3 regions of the Kribbella sp. NPDC054772 genome follow, and region 2 is predicted to be linked to each of the others. Evidence: riboswitches for the same ligand, from Rfam matches in the RefSeq annotation. Region 2 holds a riboswitch; each other region holds the start of a gene.
What was found. A riboswitch is a leader RNA that binds a small molecule or an ion and turns the genes downstream of it on or off. The one in region 2 is predicted to bind ZMP and ZTP.

Region 1 (5,223 bases), on a different contig from region 2:
GCCTCCTGGTCGGCGGTCAGCAGCACCTTCAGCTCGGCGTCGGTCGCGACCACCGTGGCGATGTCGCGGCCCTCGACGACGATCCCGCCGCTCGGCTGCGCGTCGTCGATGATCGCCCGCTGCCGCTGGATCAGCTCCTTGCGGACGTCCAGGTTGGTGGCGATCTTCGAGACCACCTCGCTGATCCGGGGCTCCCGGATCGCGGCCGTGACGTCAATTCCGTCGGCGATCACGAACTGGTGACCCGGGTCGGTGCTGATCTCCAGCCGCAGCTCCCGGGCGCGCCGCGCGACCGCTGCCGTGTCGTCCAGATCCAGCCCGCGCTCGACGGCAGACCACGTCACCGCACGGTACGTCGCTCCGGTGTCCAGGAACCGGAGTCCGAGACGGGTGGCTACTCCGCGGGCGGTGCTCGATTTACCGGAGCCGCTCGGCCCGTCAACAGCGATGATCATGCCCCGAAGATTACCGTCGCGAGGGGACAAACTTAGCGGTGGACCACCCAGCCACGCTCGGTGAGGACGTCGACGAGCTGGTCCACGGAGGCGGGCTTGACCGCCAGTTCGACCTCACCGACGGGACGGCCCGGGCTGTGGTCGATCCGCAGGTCCTCGACGTTGGCGCCGGACTCGGCCGCGTCCGCGAACAGCCGGGCCAGCTGGCCGGGGCGGTCGGGGATCGTGACCAGGACGGTCACCAGGTCGATGTGCGGCGTACCGTGCTTGCCCGGGACGCGGACCGCGCCGGACACGCCCTGGCCGAGGATGGCGGTCAGTTCGTCGCCCGCCTCTTCCTTGCCGAGAGCAACGAGAAGCCGGTCGAGCTCGCCGCGGATCTGTTCCAGCAGGCCGCTGAGCGCGGTCGAGTTCGCGGACACGATCTGGGTCCACAGCGCCGGGTCGCCGGCCGCGATCCGGGTGACGTCGCGGACGCCCTGGCCGGACAGCTCCAGGTGCGACGACGGCGCGTTCGCGAGGGTGCCGGCGGCGAGTGCGGACATCAGGTGCGGCAGATGCGACACCCGGGCGACACCGAGGTCGTGGTCCTCGACGGACATCTCGACGGTCCGGGCGCCGGCTGCTTCGGCCAGTCGCCGGACCAGGTCGACCGCTTCGGGGTCGCTGGTGTCGTGCGGCGTGATCGCCCAGGTCGCACCGTCGAACAGGTCAGCACGTCCGGCCAGCGGACCGTTCCGTTCGGAGCCGGCCATCGGGTGGCTGCCGACGTACCGGCTGAGGTCGCCGGTCAGGCGGCGAGCGTCGGCGAGCGGCTTGGACTTCACGCTGGCCGCATCGGTGACGACCGCGCCCGACCGTTCGGTCTGCACGAGCTGCTCGGCGATCACCGCACCGACGTGATCCGGCGGCACGGCGACCACGACCAGCTGCGGCTCGATGTCGACCCGTCGCGAGCCGGCCCCGATCCGCTCGGCCATCAGCGCGTTGTCCGCGTTCCCGTCGACGAGCTCCACGACCACCCCGAGCCGCGCCAGCGCGAGACCGATCGACGTACCGATCAGCCCGGTGCCGACGACGCGAACCGGGCCGCGGAGCTCACTCACTGGGCGCCGGTCAGATCGGGACGGAGAGCGACCGCGCCGTGGAGGTAGACGTGCTGGATCTTGTCTCGCGACCGCGGGGTCTCGGTGTGCAGCATCAGCCGGACCACCCGCGGTAGCGCGTGCGGGACCGGGATCTCCTGCATGCACATCAGCGGTACGTCGGTCAGCCCGATCTGCCGTCCCGCGACGGCGGGAAACTCCGACCGCAGGTCCGACGTGACGGTGAACAGGATGCTGATCAGATCCTCGTTCTCCAGATCGTTCGCCTCCAGGACCGCCTTCACCAGCTCCGCGGACCGCTCGAGCAGATGCTCACGCTCGTCCACGTCCAGTTGGGTGGCACCCCGGATCGCCCGTACCGCCACGTCTCGCCTCCTTGGTCGTCTCCCCCAAACCTTAGGCCAATGTAGTCAAAGGGCGGACAGCCGTCTCAGCGGCGTCGACCGTCTGCTCCAGCAGCAGCGCGATCGTCATCGGTCCGACACCGCCTGGAACCGGTGTGATCAGCCGGGCCACCTGCGCCGCTTCCTCGAAATGCACGTCGCCGACATTGCCCTCGTTGTAGCCGGCGTCGACCACGACGGCGCCCGGCTTCAGCCAGTCACCACGGACGAAGTTCGGCTTCCCGACCGCGGCGATCAGCACATCGGCGGTCCGCACCAGTTCCGGCAGGTCGCGGGTCCGGGAGTGCGCGTAGGTCACCGTGGCGTTCGATGCCAGCAGCAACATCCCGGCCGGCTTCCCGAGGATCGGGCTGCGACCGATCACCACCGCATGCGCCCCTTCGAGCGGTACGTCGTACGCCTCGAGCAACCGCATGATCCCGCCGGGGGTCGCGGACCGGAAGCCCGGGTCGCCGAACGCCATCGCGGCGAACGACCGCATCGTCACGCCGTCCACGTCCTTGCCCGAGTCGATCGCCTCGAACGCGGCCCGCTCGTCGATCTGCGCGGGCACCGGGTGCTGCAGCAGGATCCCGTGCACCGCCGGGTCCGCGGAGAGCTTGGTGATCTCGGCGACCAGTTCCGCGGTCGTGGTCTCGGCCGGCAGCACGATGCTCCGGGACGCGATCCCGGCCTTCTTCGACCGGTTCTGCTTCATCCGCACGTACGTCGCCGACGCGGGATCGTCGCCCACCAACACAGTCGCGAGACACGGTTGGACTCCGGTCCGCTCCTGCAACGCGTGGGCCCGCTCGGCGGCCTTGGTCACCATCTCGGTCGCCAGGTCGGTCCCGATCATCAGGTCAGCAGTCATCTGTGCGCACTCCTCTGGGCGTCAGTTCACAAGTGCCCAGGCGCGCGGCGAAGCCGGATGGCAGACCGTTCCCCGGTGGTCGTCCACCTCAGCGCCAGTCGCGGTCCGCCCTCAGGATACCGACCCGGATCGGCGGCCGGACCCACCCCGTCACGGTGTCCGGCTGAGCTCCAGCACCGGGATCGTTCGAACACCCGCCGTACTGCGTTCGTAGTCGGCGAAACCCGGGTAGCGTCGCGCCTGCTCGGCGTAGATGCGGTCGCGCTCCTCGCCGGTCACTTCGCTGACCTTCACGTCGAACGTCTCGGTCCCGAGCTCGACGGTGCCGTCGCCGGCCGCGATCAGGTTGCGGTACCAGTCCGGGTTCGTGGGGGCTCCGCCCTTGCTCGCGAACACATAGACGACGTTCGGATCGGTCTCGTTCTGCAGGTACATCGTCGGGGCGATGTACTCCTCGCCGCTCTTGCGGCCACGGTGGTGCAGCAGGACCATCGGGGCGCCCTCGAACGGCCCGCCGACCCTGCCTTCGTTCTCCCGGAACTCCGCGATGACGTTCGCGTTCCAGTCGCTCATATCAAGGTCCCTTTCAGAGAAGTCCTGCATAGTCCAACGCCAGATAGGCGGCATCGATTCCGGTCATTGCACCGGGTGTCCGCAATTCGGCACGGAACGCATCCACGGACAGCTCGACCGGAACGCAGTCCTCTGCTTCGTCCAGCTGCTGCTTCCCGTCGGGACGGCAACCGCGCGCGATCGCGACGTACTTGCGGAACGTCGACGACGCACCGGACCACTGCCAGCCGACCACGTCGAGCGTCTCGCAGGTGTACCCGGTCTCCTCCTCGAGCTCTCGGGCACCGGCGACGGCCACTTCCTCCCCGGGCTCCACCAGGCCACCGGGCAGGTTGGTGACGACGCTGTCCGGGCCGGCGCGGAACATCCGGATCGTGACGATCCGCCCGTCCGGCGTCAGCGGCAGCACGGTCACCCCGGACGCCACCCCGGCCTCCGGACCGAGCACGTCCCACTCGACCTCGCGACCGTCCGGCATCCGGTACGTGCGCAGGCGCACGCTCAGGAAGCGCTGGAAGCCCTTCTCCTCCCCCAGCAACTCCCACGGCGCCGGGTCGGCGGGCCGAGACAACTCAGCCGCCACGGTGTCCGTGACGGCTGAGTTCTCGTGCTGATCCGTCACAGCGGACGGTCGTCGTCGGAGTTGTCCGGCGGAGCCACCGGTACGTCGTCCGACGGCGGCGCGACCGGGGTGTCGTCCCCCTCAGCCGACGTGGTGTCCTCGGCCTTGGCGGACTCGCCGTCCTCCGAGTCCGTGGAGCCGGCCGCGTCCTCAGCCGGCCGGGACTCGGACAGAATCCGCTCGAGGGTCTCCTCGGTCATTCGCTTGAACTTCCGCACCTGGGACCTGCTCCGGTCCAGGACGGCGACCTCGAGCTGGTCCGGGGTCAGCGCCCGGACCTCGGTGCCGTCGTGGCCGAGCGCGTCCACCGCGAGCCGGAGCGCGCCGGCCAGCGAGATGCCGTCGGTGTAGTGCTCGCCGATGTACTCCGCGACCTGGTCGGCCGGACCACCCATCACGGCGTACCCGCGGACGTCCGCGATCGAGCCGTCGTAGGTGAGCCGGTAGATCTGGTCCTCGGCCGTCGAGGAGCCGACCTCGGCGACCAGGATCTCGACCTCGAGCGGCTTCTCACCGCCGGAGGAGAAGATCGCGCCGAGGGTCTGCGCGTACGCGTTGGCCAGCGCCCGGCCGGTGACGTCCCGCCGGTCGTAGGAGTACCCACGCATGTCGGCCAGCCGCACGCCGGCGATCCGCAGGTTCTCGAACTCGTTGTACCGGCCGACGGCCGCGAAGGCCATCCGGTCGTAGATCTCGGCCACCTTGTGCAGGGCGGGCGAGCGGTTCTCCGCGACGAACAGGATGCCGTCGGCATATTGCAGCGCGATCGCGCTGCGGCCCTTGGCGATGCCTTTCCGGGCGAAATCCGCCCGGTCCCGCATCAGCTGCTCGGGCGAGACGTAGAAGGGAACGCTCATCGAATCCTCTGTCAGTTCGGTCGGGGGGACAAGACAGCGTCAGGTCAGGGACGCCGCGGCCGGACCGTCTGGCCGCAGGTGCCGCTGGCTCCAGGCCGCGTCGACGAGCCCCGCGACCTCGTCCTCCGGCAGTCGCCGGTAGCCGTCCGCGGTGACCACGCCGACCACCGGGAAGATCCGCCGGAGCATGTCCGGGCCACCGGTCGCCGAGTCGTCGTCGGCCGCGTCGATCAGGGACTGGATCGTCACCGTCACGCAGTCGATCTCGGACAGGTCCTCGCGGTACAGCTTCTTCAGCGCGCCGCGGGCGAACAGCGAACCCGAGCCGACACTGTGGAAGTGGTGCTCCTCGT
Region 2 (5,223 bases):
ATGCACACGCCGACCTTGCCCGACGCGGCGGCGTACCCCTGGGCGGCGTGACCGGCGCCCTGCTCGTGACGTACCAGGATGTGGCGGATCTGGGTCGAGTCGAGCATCGGGTCGTACGCCGGGAGGATCGCGCCACCCGGGATGCCGAAGACGGTGTCGACTCCGGCATGTTCCAGTGCACGGATCAGAGCCTGTGCCCCGGTCAGCTGCTCACTCATGAGTGCCTTCCCTAGTCCTGTCACGCTGTGGCTGTTTGGCTTTTCGCGACCGATCCATCCTCGCTTGTGGCCGTTGTCGCTGCGCTTCCGGGTCGCGGATAGTCGCATTGGCAACAAAAAACCCCTTCCGCCGGGTTGGCTGAAGGGGCGCGCTCGACTCAGTGGTCGCGTCAGTCGGCGCGCCGCACAAGTACGAGGAGAATCGATCGCATGTGGCAACATTCGCCGACACACCGCGACCGGGTCAAGTTCAGCGCGACGGTGTCTCATTTCCTGAGACACCTGTCTTAGGAATGGCGAGTCGGTAACTTAATGACGCTGTGATGGCTCTGTGAAGTTGGTTAGTCACATACTGATCTGGTGAGACCGCAAGGTTTTTACCGCCCCCTCTCCAGATCGGAGTGACACATGCGCCTCTCGATACGACTGCTCGTGGCGTCCGTGCTGATCGCACTGTTCGGCTCGTTCTCGCTGACGGCGTCCGCGGCCGACACCCGGACGACGATCGTGAACGCGGCCAACGGCGAAATCGGCCAGCAGGAAACGCCGCCCGGCAGCAACTGCAACCCGTACGGTCCCTGCGAGTCCTGGTGCGCGCACTTCGCCACCTGGACCTGGCGACAGGCCGGCATCGACATCCCCAACTACGGCTTCACCGGTGACATCTACACCTGGGGCCAGGGCAAGGGCCGCACCCACGACGGCTCCACCGGCCTGAAGCCCGGCGACATCGTCCTCTACGGCACGGGCCCCGACAACACCGACACCAGCGTCCACACCGGCGTGGTCGTTGCCGTCGGCACCGACGGGAAGATCACCACGGTCGAGGGCAACTCGAACAACCAGGTCAGCAAACACGGCCCCTTCGACCCGAAGCACGCCGCCGACGCCGGCCGCCCCGCCGACATCTACGGCTGGGTCTCCGCCACCTAGAAACCCCTGATCGAGCCGGTGCGGCGCTCGTCCCCCGCACCGGCTCCCATATTCGATTGGTCCACCGTGCAGTGGCTCCCTAGCATGCAGGGCGTGACCATCGATCCGTACGGCGACGAACAACTGGTGCATCTGTACGACCTGGACAACCCGGCCGGCGAGGACCACGCCTACTACCAGGCGCTCGCGGACGGGACCCGCAAGGTGCTGGACTTCGGCTGCGGGACCGGCCTGCTGACGCGCTCGCTGGTCGCGCCGGGGAGGGTGGTGATCGGCATCGACCCGAGTACGACGATGCTCGGGTATGCGCGCCGGCAAGCAGGCGCCGACGGCGTCACCTGGGTGCACGGGGACCATCACGCGGTGCAGCCGACGGGCGATGTCGATCTCGTGGTGAGCGCCGGCAACACGATGATGCACGTCGCGGAACACGAGGCGTCGGTGCACGCGATCGCCGCCGCGTTGCGTCCCGGTGGGATGTTCGCGTTCGAGTCGCGCAACCCGGCGGCGCGTGCGTGGGAGCAGTGGACGAGCGAGGCGACGTACGGCGAACGCGACACCGCGGTCGGGCATTTGAAGGAGTGGCTCGAGCTGATCGAGATCGCCGACGGGCGCGTGGTGTTCGACGCGCACAACGTGTTCCCGGACGGGCACGACGCGGTCTATCGCAACGTCCTGTACTTCCGGTCGACCGACGAACTGCTGGCCGATCTCCGGACCGCTGGTTTCGCCGACGTGACCATCGACGGTGGATGGCACGGCGAGTCGCTCGCCGAGGACTCGCGGCTGCTGGTCGTCCGCGCCACGAAGTAGGCTGGCGGTACCGCGACTGGCGAGGGTGGGTCACCACCGGGGAGCGAAGTACACAAGGCGTCGTCCGCCTGGGCGCCTCCGATCGACTCGGAGGTCCCGATGCGTCTGCGGTACGGCATGAACCCTCATCAAGCGGCCACCCTGGAGCACCCGCCGTTCACGGTGCTGTCCGGCGAACCGTCGTACATCAACATCCTCGACGCCCTGACCGGCTGGCAGCTGGTGCGGGAGGCCGCGCGACAGTTCGGGAGGCCCGCGGCGGCGTCGTACAAGCACGTCTCTCCAGCCGGCGCGGCGCTCGGCGCGAGCGTCGCGGAGGCGTACGGGAGAGCTCGGGACGCCGATCCGAAGTCGTCGTACGGCGACTTCGTGGCGGTCTCGCACCCGGTCGACCTGGAGCTGGCCGGTGTGCTGAAGCGGGTCGTGTCGGACGGGATCATCGCGCCCGGGTACGACGAGGGCGTGCTCGAGATCCTGGCGGCGAAGAAGCGCGGGACCTATCTGGTGCTGGAGGTCGACGCGGAGTTCGAGCCACCGGCTGAGGAAGTACGGGAGATCTTCGGCGTGCGGCTGACGCAGGAGCGCGATGAGCTGCCGCTGCCGAGTGATCTGCCGGACGACGCCGTGCTCGGGATGATCGTTGCCCGGTACACCCAATCGAACACCGTGGTGATGGTGAAGGACGCGATGGCGATCGGTATCGGCGCCGGTCAGCAGTCGCGCGTGGACTGCACGCGGCTGGCCGGTGAGAAGGCCGCGCTCTGGTGGTCACGCCAGTCCGACGAACCACTCACCGGCGTGACGATGGTGTCCGACGCGCCCTGCCGTTCAGCGACAACGTCGACGAGGCGCATCGGTACGGCGTCACGCACATCGCCGAGCCTGGTGGGTCGATCCGGTCCGACGAGGTCGCGGCCGCGTGCGCCGAGCGCGGGATCCGGTGGTCCGCGACCGGCGTACGCCTGTTCCGGCACTGATCTCAGGCACTGCTTCAGGAAGCGGAGCCGACCTTCTGCCGTGCTGGAGGTGCCGGTGGTTCGCCGCCTTCGAGCTGGATGTCGGGGACGATGCGGTCAAGCCAGCGCGGCAGCCACCAGGCGCGCGGGCCGAGCAGCGTCATCACCGACGGGACCAGGATCATCCGGACGATGCTGGCGTCGATCAGTACGGCCACGGCCATACCGACCGCCAGCATCTTCACCGTCGGGTCGTCGTCCAGCACGAAGCTCAGGAAGACCACGACCATGATCGCGGCCGCGGTGGTGATCACCCGCGCGGTCGCGCCGATCCCGATCGCCACCGCGCGGTGGCTGTCCTTGGTCGCGATCCACGCCTCGTGCACCCGGGACAGTAGGAACACCTCGTAGTCCATCGACAACCCGAAGACGATCGCGAACATCAGCATCGGCACGAACGACGGGATCGGGACCTTCTCGTCGATCCCGACCAGCGAGGATCCCCAGCCCCACTGGAAGACCGCGACGATCACGCCGTACGCGGCTCCTACCGACAACAGGTTGAGGATCGCCGCCTTCACCCCGATCAGCAGCGAGCGGAACGCGACCGTGAGCAGCAGGAACGCGAGTAGCACCACCGCGCCGATCAGCCAGATCATCCGGCTGCCGACCTTCTCGGTGAAGTCGACGTACCCGGCCGTGGTGCCGACGACGTACGTCGGTTCCTTCTGGCTCGGCAGTACGTCGTCGCGGATCCGGTTCACCAGGTCCTGGGTCGCGGCCGCAGACGGCGACGTGGTCGGGATGACGTTGATGATCGCGGTCGTCCCCGCGCTGTTCGTACTCGGCGTCTGGACGGCCGCGACGCCCGCCTCCTTCTGCAGCGTCGACGCGAGCCCGTTGAGCACCGACTGCCGGTCGCTCGGGCTCACCGACTGCAGCTGGACGACGACCGTCAGCGGACCGTTGGCGCCCGGACCGAATCCTTGCGCGACCAGGTCGTATGCCTTCCGGCTGGAGTCCTGGGCGGGATCGGTGCCGGCGTCGAGCTGGCCGAGGTTCATCGAGAACAGCGGGATCGCCAGCACCAGCAGGACGAGCGTGGCGGCGATGCCGTACGGCCACGGCCGGGCGCTGACCCGGCGGCCCCAGCGGGCGAACGCGCTCTGCTCGTGCTTGGCATCGCGGCGTTCCTGTTCCTCCGCGCGGTGTTCGGCGATCGCGGCCTCGTCCGGCAGTTCGTCCTCGACGTCGCGTTCTTCGGCGAGGTGCTTGCGGTCCTTGCGGTTCAGGATCAGCAGCTTCGAGAGTCCGAGCATCGCCGGGATCAGGGTGAGCGCGGCCAGCACCGTCACGGCAACGACGATCGCCGCCGACAGCCCGAGCGCGCCCACGAACGGTACGCCGGACACGTACAGCCCGAGGATCGCGATCACGACCGTCCCGCCGGCGACCAGGATGGCCGCGCCGGACGTCGACTCCGCGCGACCCACCGACTCCTCGACGTCCATCCCGTCGTCGAGTTGCTCACGATGGCGGGACACCAGGAAGAGCCCGTAGTCGATCGCGACGCCCAGACCGAGCAGGGTCGCGACAGTCGGGGCAGATGTCGGGAACTCCTTGGCCGCCGCGAGCAGACCGAGGATCGCCAACCCGCCGCCAACGCTGAACACCGCCGACACCAGCGGGAGCGCGGACGCGACGATCGAGCGGAACATCAGGAACAGCAGTACCAGCGCGAGCCCCAGACCGATCGCCTCCGACGGGAGGTCGTTGGCCTGCTTCCCGATCTGGCCGGCGCCACCGCCGTACTCGACCTGGAGCCCGGCCGCGCGGGCCGGTTGGACGGCCGCGTCCATCTTGTCGACGTACGTCTTGTCGAGGGACGCCGGGACCACCGAGAACGAGACCGGGGCGTTGACGATCGTGCCGTCCTTGGAGATGTACGCCGTCTGCGAGGTCGCGAGCGGATCCACCGCGCTGACGACGTCGGGCAGCTTGCCGAACGCCGTCATCGACTGCTGGACCGCGGCGGACTGCTGGGCGACAGTGCCGGTCTTCGCATGGAACACGATCGAGCCCGAGTACCCGCCGGCGGTGGTGAAGTCCTTGTTCAGGATGTTCAAACCAGCGGATGACTGACTGCCGGGAACCGTGTAGTTGTTGACATAGGTGCCGCCGAACGCCGACTTGAGCACGAACAGCCCGACGACGATCACCACCCAGCCGGCGATCACGAACCAGTGGAAATGTGCCGCGCCGCGACCGAGCCGGTGCAGAAATGCGTGCATAGGGCGCCCCTC
Region 3 (5,223 bases), on a different contig from region 2:
AGGGCATCAACGGGTCGGACGCGTTGCACACCGGGCTGAAGCTGCTGCCGTTCATCGGTGGCATGACGATCGGTGCGAAGCTCGCCGAGCCGGTGGAGGCGCGGGTCGGGACCCGGTTGGTCGTGATGGCCGGCTTCGTGGTGATGGCGGTCGGGTTCGTGCTCGGGGCCTTCACCGATCTCGGCACCGGGTACGGGTACACGGCGATCTGGTTCGTGGTGGTCGGGTTCGGCCTCGGCTGCTCGATGCCGCAGGCAATGAACGCGGCGCTCGGCGTCCTCGACCCGGAGCGGGCCGGCACCGGGTCAGGTCTGCTGCAGGCCTTCCGGCAGGTCGGTGGCACGGTCGGCGTCGCCGTCCTCGGGACCGTGCTGAACTCGGTCTACCGCACCAACGTCGACACCACGGGACTCCCGGCGCAGGCTGCCGACGCGGTGCAGAAGAGTCTCGGCGGTGGGCTTGCAGTCGCGACGAAGACTGGCTCCGCGGGGCTGCTGAACGACGTACGCGATGCCTTCATGACGAGCTTGAACACCACGATGTGGGTGTCCGGCGGGATCGCCGTCATCGGCGCGATTCTCGCCGGAGTACTGATGCCGAAGAGAGCTGCCCGCCCTCAGCCGAGCGAGAGCGGGCAGCCAGTCATCAGTTGAGGATCAGTTGAGCTCGAGGCCCGGGTACAGCGGGAACTTGTCGAGCATCTCGGCCGAGGCGGCCTTGGTCTTGTCGGCGACCCCGTCGGCCAGCACGTACTTCGCCTTCGACGGAGCACCGGCGGTCGTGGTGGTCGGCGTGGTCGCGGACAGCACGTCCACGATCAGCTCGGCCACCCGGTCGAACTCGTCGCCACCGAACCCGCGGGTGGTGAGCGCCGGCGTACCGATCCGGACGCCGGAGGTGTACCAGGCGCCGTTCGGGTCCCGCGGTACGGCGTTCCGGTTGGTCACGATGCCCGCGTCGAGCAGCGCCGACTCGGCCTGCCGGCCGGTGATGCCGTACGACGAGACGTCCAGCAGCACCAGGTGGTTCTCGGTCCCGTCGGTCACCAGCTTCACGCCACGCTTCATCAGCCCCTCGGCCAGCGTGACCGCGTTGTCGGCGACCGCCTGCGCGTACTGCTGGAACGCGGGCTGCCGCGCTTCGGCCAGCGCGACCGCCTTCGCGGCCATCGTCTGGCTGAGCGGACCACCGAGGACCATCGGGCAGCCGCGGTCGACGGACTCGGCGTACTCCGGCTGGCAGAGCACCATGCCGCCGCGCGGGCCGCGCAGCGACTTGTGCGTGGTCGTGGTGGTGACGTGCGCGTGCGGGATCGGGTCGAAGTCGTCGGTGAAGACCTTGCCCGCGACCAGACCGGCGAAGTGCGCCATGTCGACCATCAGCGTGGCGCCGACCTCGTCCGCGATCTCGCGCATCTTCGCGAAGTTCACCTTGCGCGGGTACGCCGAGTAGCCGGCGATCAGGATCAGCGGCTTGAACTCACGCGCCGCCGCGGCGACCGCGTCGTAGTCGAGCAGACCGGTCTCCGGGTCGGTGCCGTACGAGTGCTGGTTGAACATCTTGCCGGAGATGTTCGGCCGGAACCCGTGCGTGAGGTGACCGCCGGCGTCCAGCGACATACCGAGCATCTTCTGGTCGCCGAGCGCCTTGCGGAGCTTGGTCCAGTCCTCGTCGGTCAGGTCGTTGACGTGCTTCGCGCCCGCCTCGGCCAGCGCCGGGGACTCGATCCGCTGCGCCAGGATCGCCCAGAAGGCGACCAGGTTCGCGTCGATGCCGGAGTGCGGCTGGACGTACGCGTGCGGTGCGCCGAACAGCGCCGTCGCGTGGTCCGCGGCGGTCTGCTCGACGGTGTCGACGTTCTGGCAGCCCGCGTAGAAGCGGTGCCCGATGGTGCCCTCGGCGTACTTGTCCGACAGCCAGTTGCCCATCGTCAGCAAGGTGGCGGGGGAGGCGTAGTTCTCGCTCGCGATCAGCTTCAGCGAGGAGCGCTGGTCGGCCAGCTCGGACCGGATCGCGCCGGCGATGGTCGGCTCGACCGCGGCGATCACCTGCAGCGCGTTGTTGTACGCTGCCGACGCGGCGGCGGCGTCGAAGGACGCGGTGTTGTCGGTGGGTTGAGGCATCGTTGTCTCTCCTGCTTGCAGTGGGTCGAAGGCACCCAGGCGCACGGTGCCGACGGGTTTCGCTCCCCGGTGGTTCTCCACCTTCAGCGCGCCAGTCGCGACGCGTTCACCCTATCGCGCGCGTGACGATCTGCTCGAACGGCGTCGTCCGCGGCAACGTGCCGAACACACCACCCCAGTCGTTGGCCAGCCGCGCCGCGACGAACGCGTCCGCGACCGCGGGTGTCGAGTGCCGGATCAGCAGCGAAGCCTGCAGGCACAGCGCCATCTGGGCGGCCAGCCGACGCGCACCGGCTTCGGCGTTCTCGAGGTCGGCAAGCGCTTGCAGCACGTCGTTCACCGCCGCGTCCAGCCGCGCGTCGGCTCCTTGCGCGGCGCCGACCTCGAGCAGCCAGGCGTCGAACGACTCGGGCCGGCGGAGCGCCCGCAGTACGTCGAGCGCGTTGACGTTGCCCGAACCCTCCCAGATGGAGTTGAGCGGCGACTCCCGATAGAGCAGCGGGAGGCCCGACTCCTCGACGTACCCGTTGCCGCCGAGGCACTCGAGCGCCTCGGCCACCATGAACGGCGTCCGCTTGCACACCCAGAACTTCGCCAACGGCAACGCGATCCGCCGGAAGGCGCGCTCCTGCTCGTCGCCGCCGAGAGAAGCATCGACTGCCGCGGCGAGACGCATGCCGAGCGCTGTGGCTGCTTCGCTCTCGATCGCCAGGTCCGCGAGCACGTTCTGCATCGCGGGTTTGTCGGCGAGCAACCCACCGAACGCACTCCGGTGCTGCGTGTGCCAAATCGCCTCGACGAGCGCCCGCCGCTGGAGCGCGGACGAGCCGAGTACGCAGTCCAGCCGGGTCGCCGCGACCATCTCGATGATCGTCCGGACACCGGCACCCTCGTCACCCAGGCGGTACCCGACGGTGCCGTGAAACTCGACCTCGCTGGACGCGTTCGACCGGTTGCCGAGCTTGTCCTTGAGCCGCTGCAGCGCGAACGGGTTCCGGTTGCCGTCGGCAAGAACCCGCGGTACGACGAAGCAGCTCAGCCCCTCAGGCGCCTGGGCGAGCACCAGGAAGACGTCCACCTGCGGCGCCGAGCAGAACCACTTGTGCCCGTTGAGCTGATACTCGCCGTCGGCACCGGTCGGCGTCGCGGTCGTCAGGTTCGCCCGGACGTCCGAGCCGCCCTGCTTCTCGGTCATCCCCATCCCGGCGAGTACGCCGTTCTTCTCCGCCGCGGGCAGGCGCCGTACGTCGTACTCGGTCGAGGCGAGCTGCGGGATCCACTCCTTCGCGAGCCGCTCGTCCGCCTTGAGCGCGGGCACCGCGGCGTACGTCATCGAGATCGGGCAGCCGTGGCCCGGCTCGACCTGGGACCACAGGTAGAACCCGGCGGCCCGGGTCAGGTGCGGGGACGGGCGCTCGCTGGTCCACGCCGCGGCCTGCAGGCCGAAACCGACGGCCCGCTCCATCAGCCAGTGCCACGCGGGGTGGAAATCGACCTCGTCGACGCGGTGGCCGTAGCGGTCGTGGGTGCGCAGGACCGGCGGGTTCTGATTTGCCGGGAGGGCGAGCGCGAGGGCCTCCTCGGAGCCTGCGAGCTCGCCGATTCGGTGCAGACCGGGGTCAGCGGCGAGGTCCGCCGCGGGACCGGCGTACGGACGCAGAGCGTCACCAAGTGCCGTGTCGCGGGTGAAGAAGTTCACGCCCCGCAGTGGGGGAGCCTGGTTCGTTACCGCGAATGGGTCCGCCATGTCAGTACGGTAAGCGGTATGGCACGTTCTGGGGCAGGACCCGCGAGAGGGAGCTTCCTCTCCTTGACATGGGTTCGCAGGATCCCCGCGACGACCTGGAAGCTGCTCACCCAGACCATCGGAGTCTGTCTGCGCTACCGGGTCACCGGTCTCGCGGCCGAGGGGGCGTTCTTCGCGATCCTCTCGCTGCCGCCACTGATCTTCGGGCTCGCCGGATCGCTCGGTTACATCGCGAGCAAGTGGTTCGAGGTCGAGACGATCAACGACATCAAGCAGCAGATCGTCGATCTGGCCGCCCGGGCGCTGACCGACGACTCGATCAAGAACGTGATCGCGCCGACGCTCGACCAGGTGCTGAACGGCGGCCGGCCGGACGTGATCTCGATCGGTTTCGTGCTGGCGCTGTGGTCCGGCAGCCGCGCGCTGAACGTCTTCGTCGACACCATCACGATCATGTACGGGATGGGCGGCAAGCGCGGCATCGTCCGCACCCGCGCGCTGTCCTTCAGCCTGTACTGCGCCGCGCTGATCATCGGCGTGATCGTCCTGCCGCTGGTGCTGGCCGGACCGAACGCGGTCGACGCCTTGTTGCCGCACCGGCTGGACTTCCTGAACCAGCTGTACTGGCCGGTGGTCACGATCCTGTCCGCGGGCTTCCTGAACACCCTGTACCACCTGTCGGTGCCGATCCGGACGCCGTGGGTGTCCGACCTGCCCGGGTCCTTCCTGGCGCTGTCGATCTGGATCCTCGGCAGCTTCGTGCTCCGCTGGATCCTGCAGAGCACGGTCGGCGGTACGTCGATCTACGGGCCGCTGGCCGCGCCGATCGCCGTACTGATGTGGCTGTACATGACCGCGATCGCTGTGCTGATCGGTGCTGCCTTGAACGCGGTCGTGGACCGGCTGTGGCCGCACAAGGCGCATGTCGCCGAGGTGAAGGCGGCATCCGCGGAGGCGGGTTCAGGCGAGGACGCCGAGGTCGAGCCGGTGATGAGGGCCGAGCCGGAGCGGCACCACGAGCACTCGCACTCGCTGACGCCGGTCGAGTCCGACGAGCGGCCGGAGGCGGAGGCGGCTCGCAAGATCGAGAAGCTCTCGGAGCCGAGACCGCAGCCCGCGCCGAAGTCTGCGCCGAAGCCTGAAGCGGAGCCTGCGCGGAAGCCTGAGGTTGAGCCCGCTCCTAAGCCTGCTGCGGAGGCCAAGGCGCCTGCGGTGGAGCCGGAGCCCAATGGAGAGCGGAAGCGGGCGTCGGTCGGAAAATCCGGTGCGCAGAGTGAGACCGACGACCTAGGCTGACGGCATCGCGAAACACGGTCCTGGCTGGACCGCAAGGACTGGAAGGGAGGCAACCCG

Region 1: another riboswitch for ZMP and ZTP. It lies ahead of ACWGID_RS20040 (bifunctional 5,10-methylenetetrahydrofolate dehydrogenase/5,10-methenyltetrahydrofolate cyclohydrolase); the one in region 2 lies ahead of ACWGID_RS28370 (5-aminoimidazole-4-carboxamide ribonucleotide transformylase).
Region 3: another riboswitch for ZMP and ZTP. It lies ahead of ACWGID_RS35095 (glycine hydroxymethyltransferase); the one in region 2 lies ahead of ACWGID_RS28370 (5-aminoimidazole-4-carboxamide ribonucleotide transformylase).

The regions. Positions count from the first base shown of each region.
Region 1 covers NZ_JBSHBJ010000011.1:165,986-171,208, reverse strand. Annotated here, with positions in the region: gene cmk ((d)CMP kinase) at 1-455, opposite strand, end outside; gene ACWGID_RS20050 (prephenate dehydrogenase) at 488-1,561, opposite strand; gene aroH (chorismate mutase) at 1,558-1,926, opposite strand; gene ACWGID_RS20040 (bifunctional 5,10-methylenetetrahydrofolate dehydrogenase/5,10-methenyltetrahydrofolate cyclohydrolase) at 1,958-2,818, opposite strand; ZMP/ZTP riboswitch at 2,846-2,930, opposite strand; gene ACWGID_RS20035 (nitroreductase family deazaflavin-dependent oxidoreductase) at 2,969-3,391, opposite strand; gene ACWGID_RS20030 (NUDIX hydrolase) at 3,405-4,013, opposite strand; gene prcA (proteasome subunit alpha) at 4,010-4,870, opposite strand; gene prcB (proteasome subunit beta) at 4,910-5,223, opposite strand, start outside.
Region 2 covers NZ_JBSHBJ010000022.1:77,283-82,505, forward strand. Annotated here, with positions in the region: gene ACWGID_RS28355 (acetolactate synthase large subunit) at 1-218, opposite strand, end outside; gene ACWGID_RS28360 (CHAP domain-containing protein) at 627-1,151, shown strand; gene ACWGID_RS28365 (class I SAM-dependent methyltransferase) at 1,245-1,964, shown strand; ZMP/ZTP riboswitch at 1,969-2,045, shown strand; partial or broken gene ACWGID_RS28370 (5-aminoimidazole-4-carboxamide ribonucleotide transformylase) at 2,082-2,657, shown strand; gene ACWGID_RS28375 (hypothetical protein) at 2,729-2,941, shown strand; gene ACWGID_RS28380 (MMPL family transporter) at 2,956-5,211, opposite strand.
Region 3 covers NZ_JBSHBJ010000035.1:78,275-83,497, forward strand. Annotated here, with positions in the region: gene ACWGID_RS35090 (DHA2 family efflux MFS transporter permease subunit) at 1-653, shown strand, start outside; gene ACWGID_RS35095 (glycine hydroxymethyltransferase) at 657-2,123, opposite strand; ZMP/ZTP riboswitch at 2,150-2,232, opposite strand; gene ACWGID_RS35100 (acyl-CoA dehydrogenase family protein) at 2,230-3,870, opposite strand; gene ACWGID_RS35105 (YhjD/YihY/BrkB family envelope integrity protein) at 3,934-5,166, shown strand.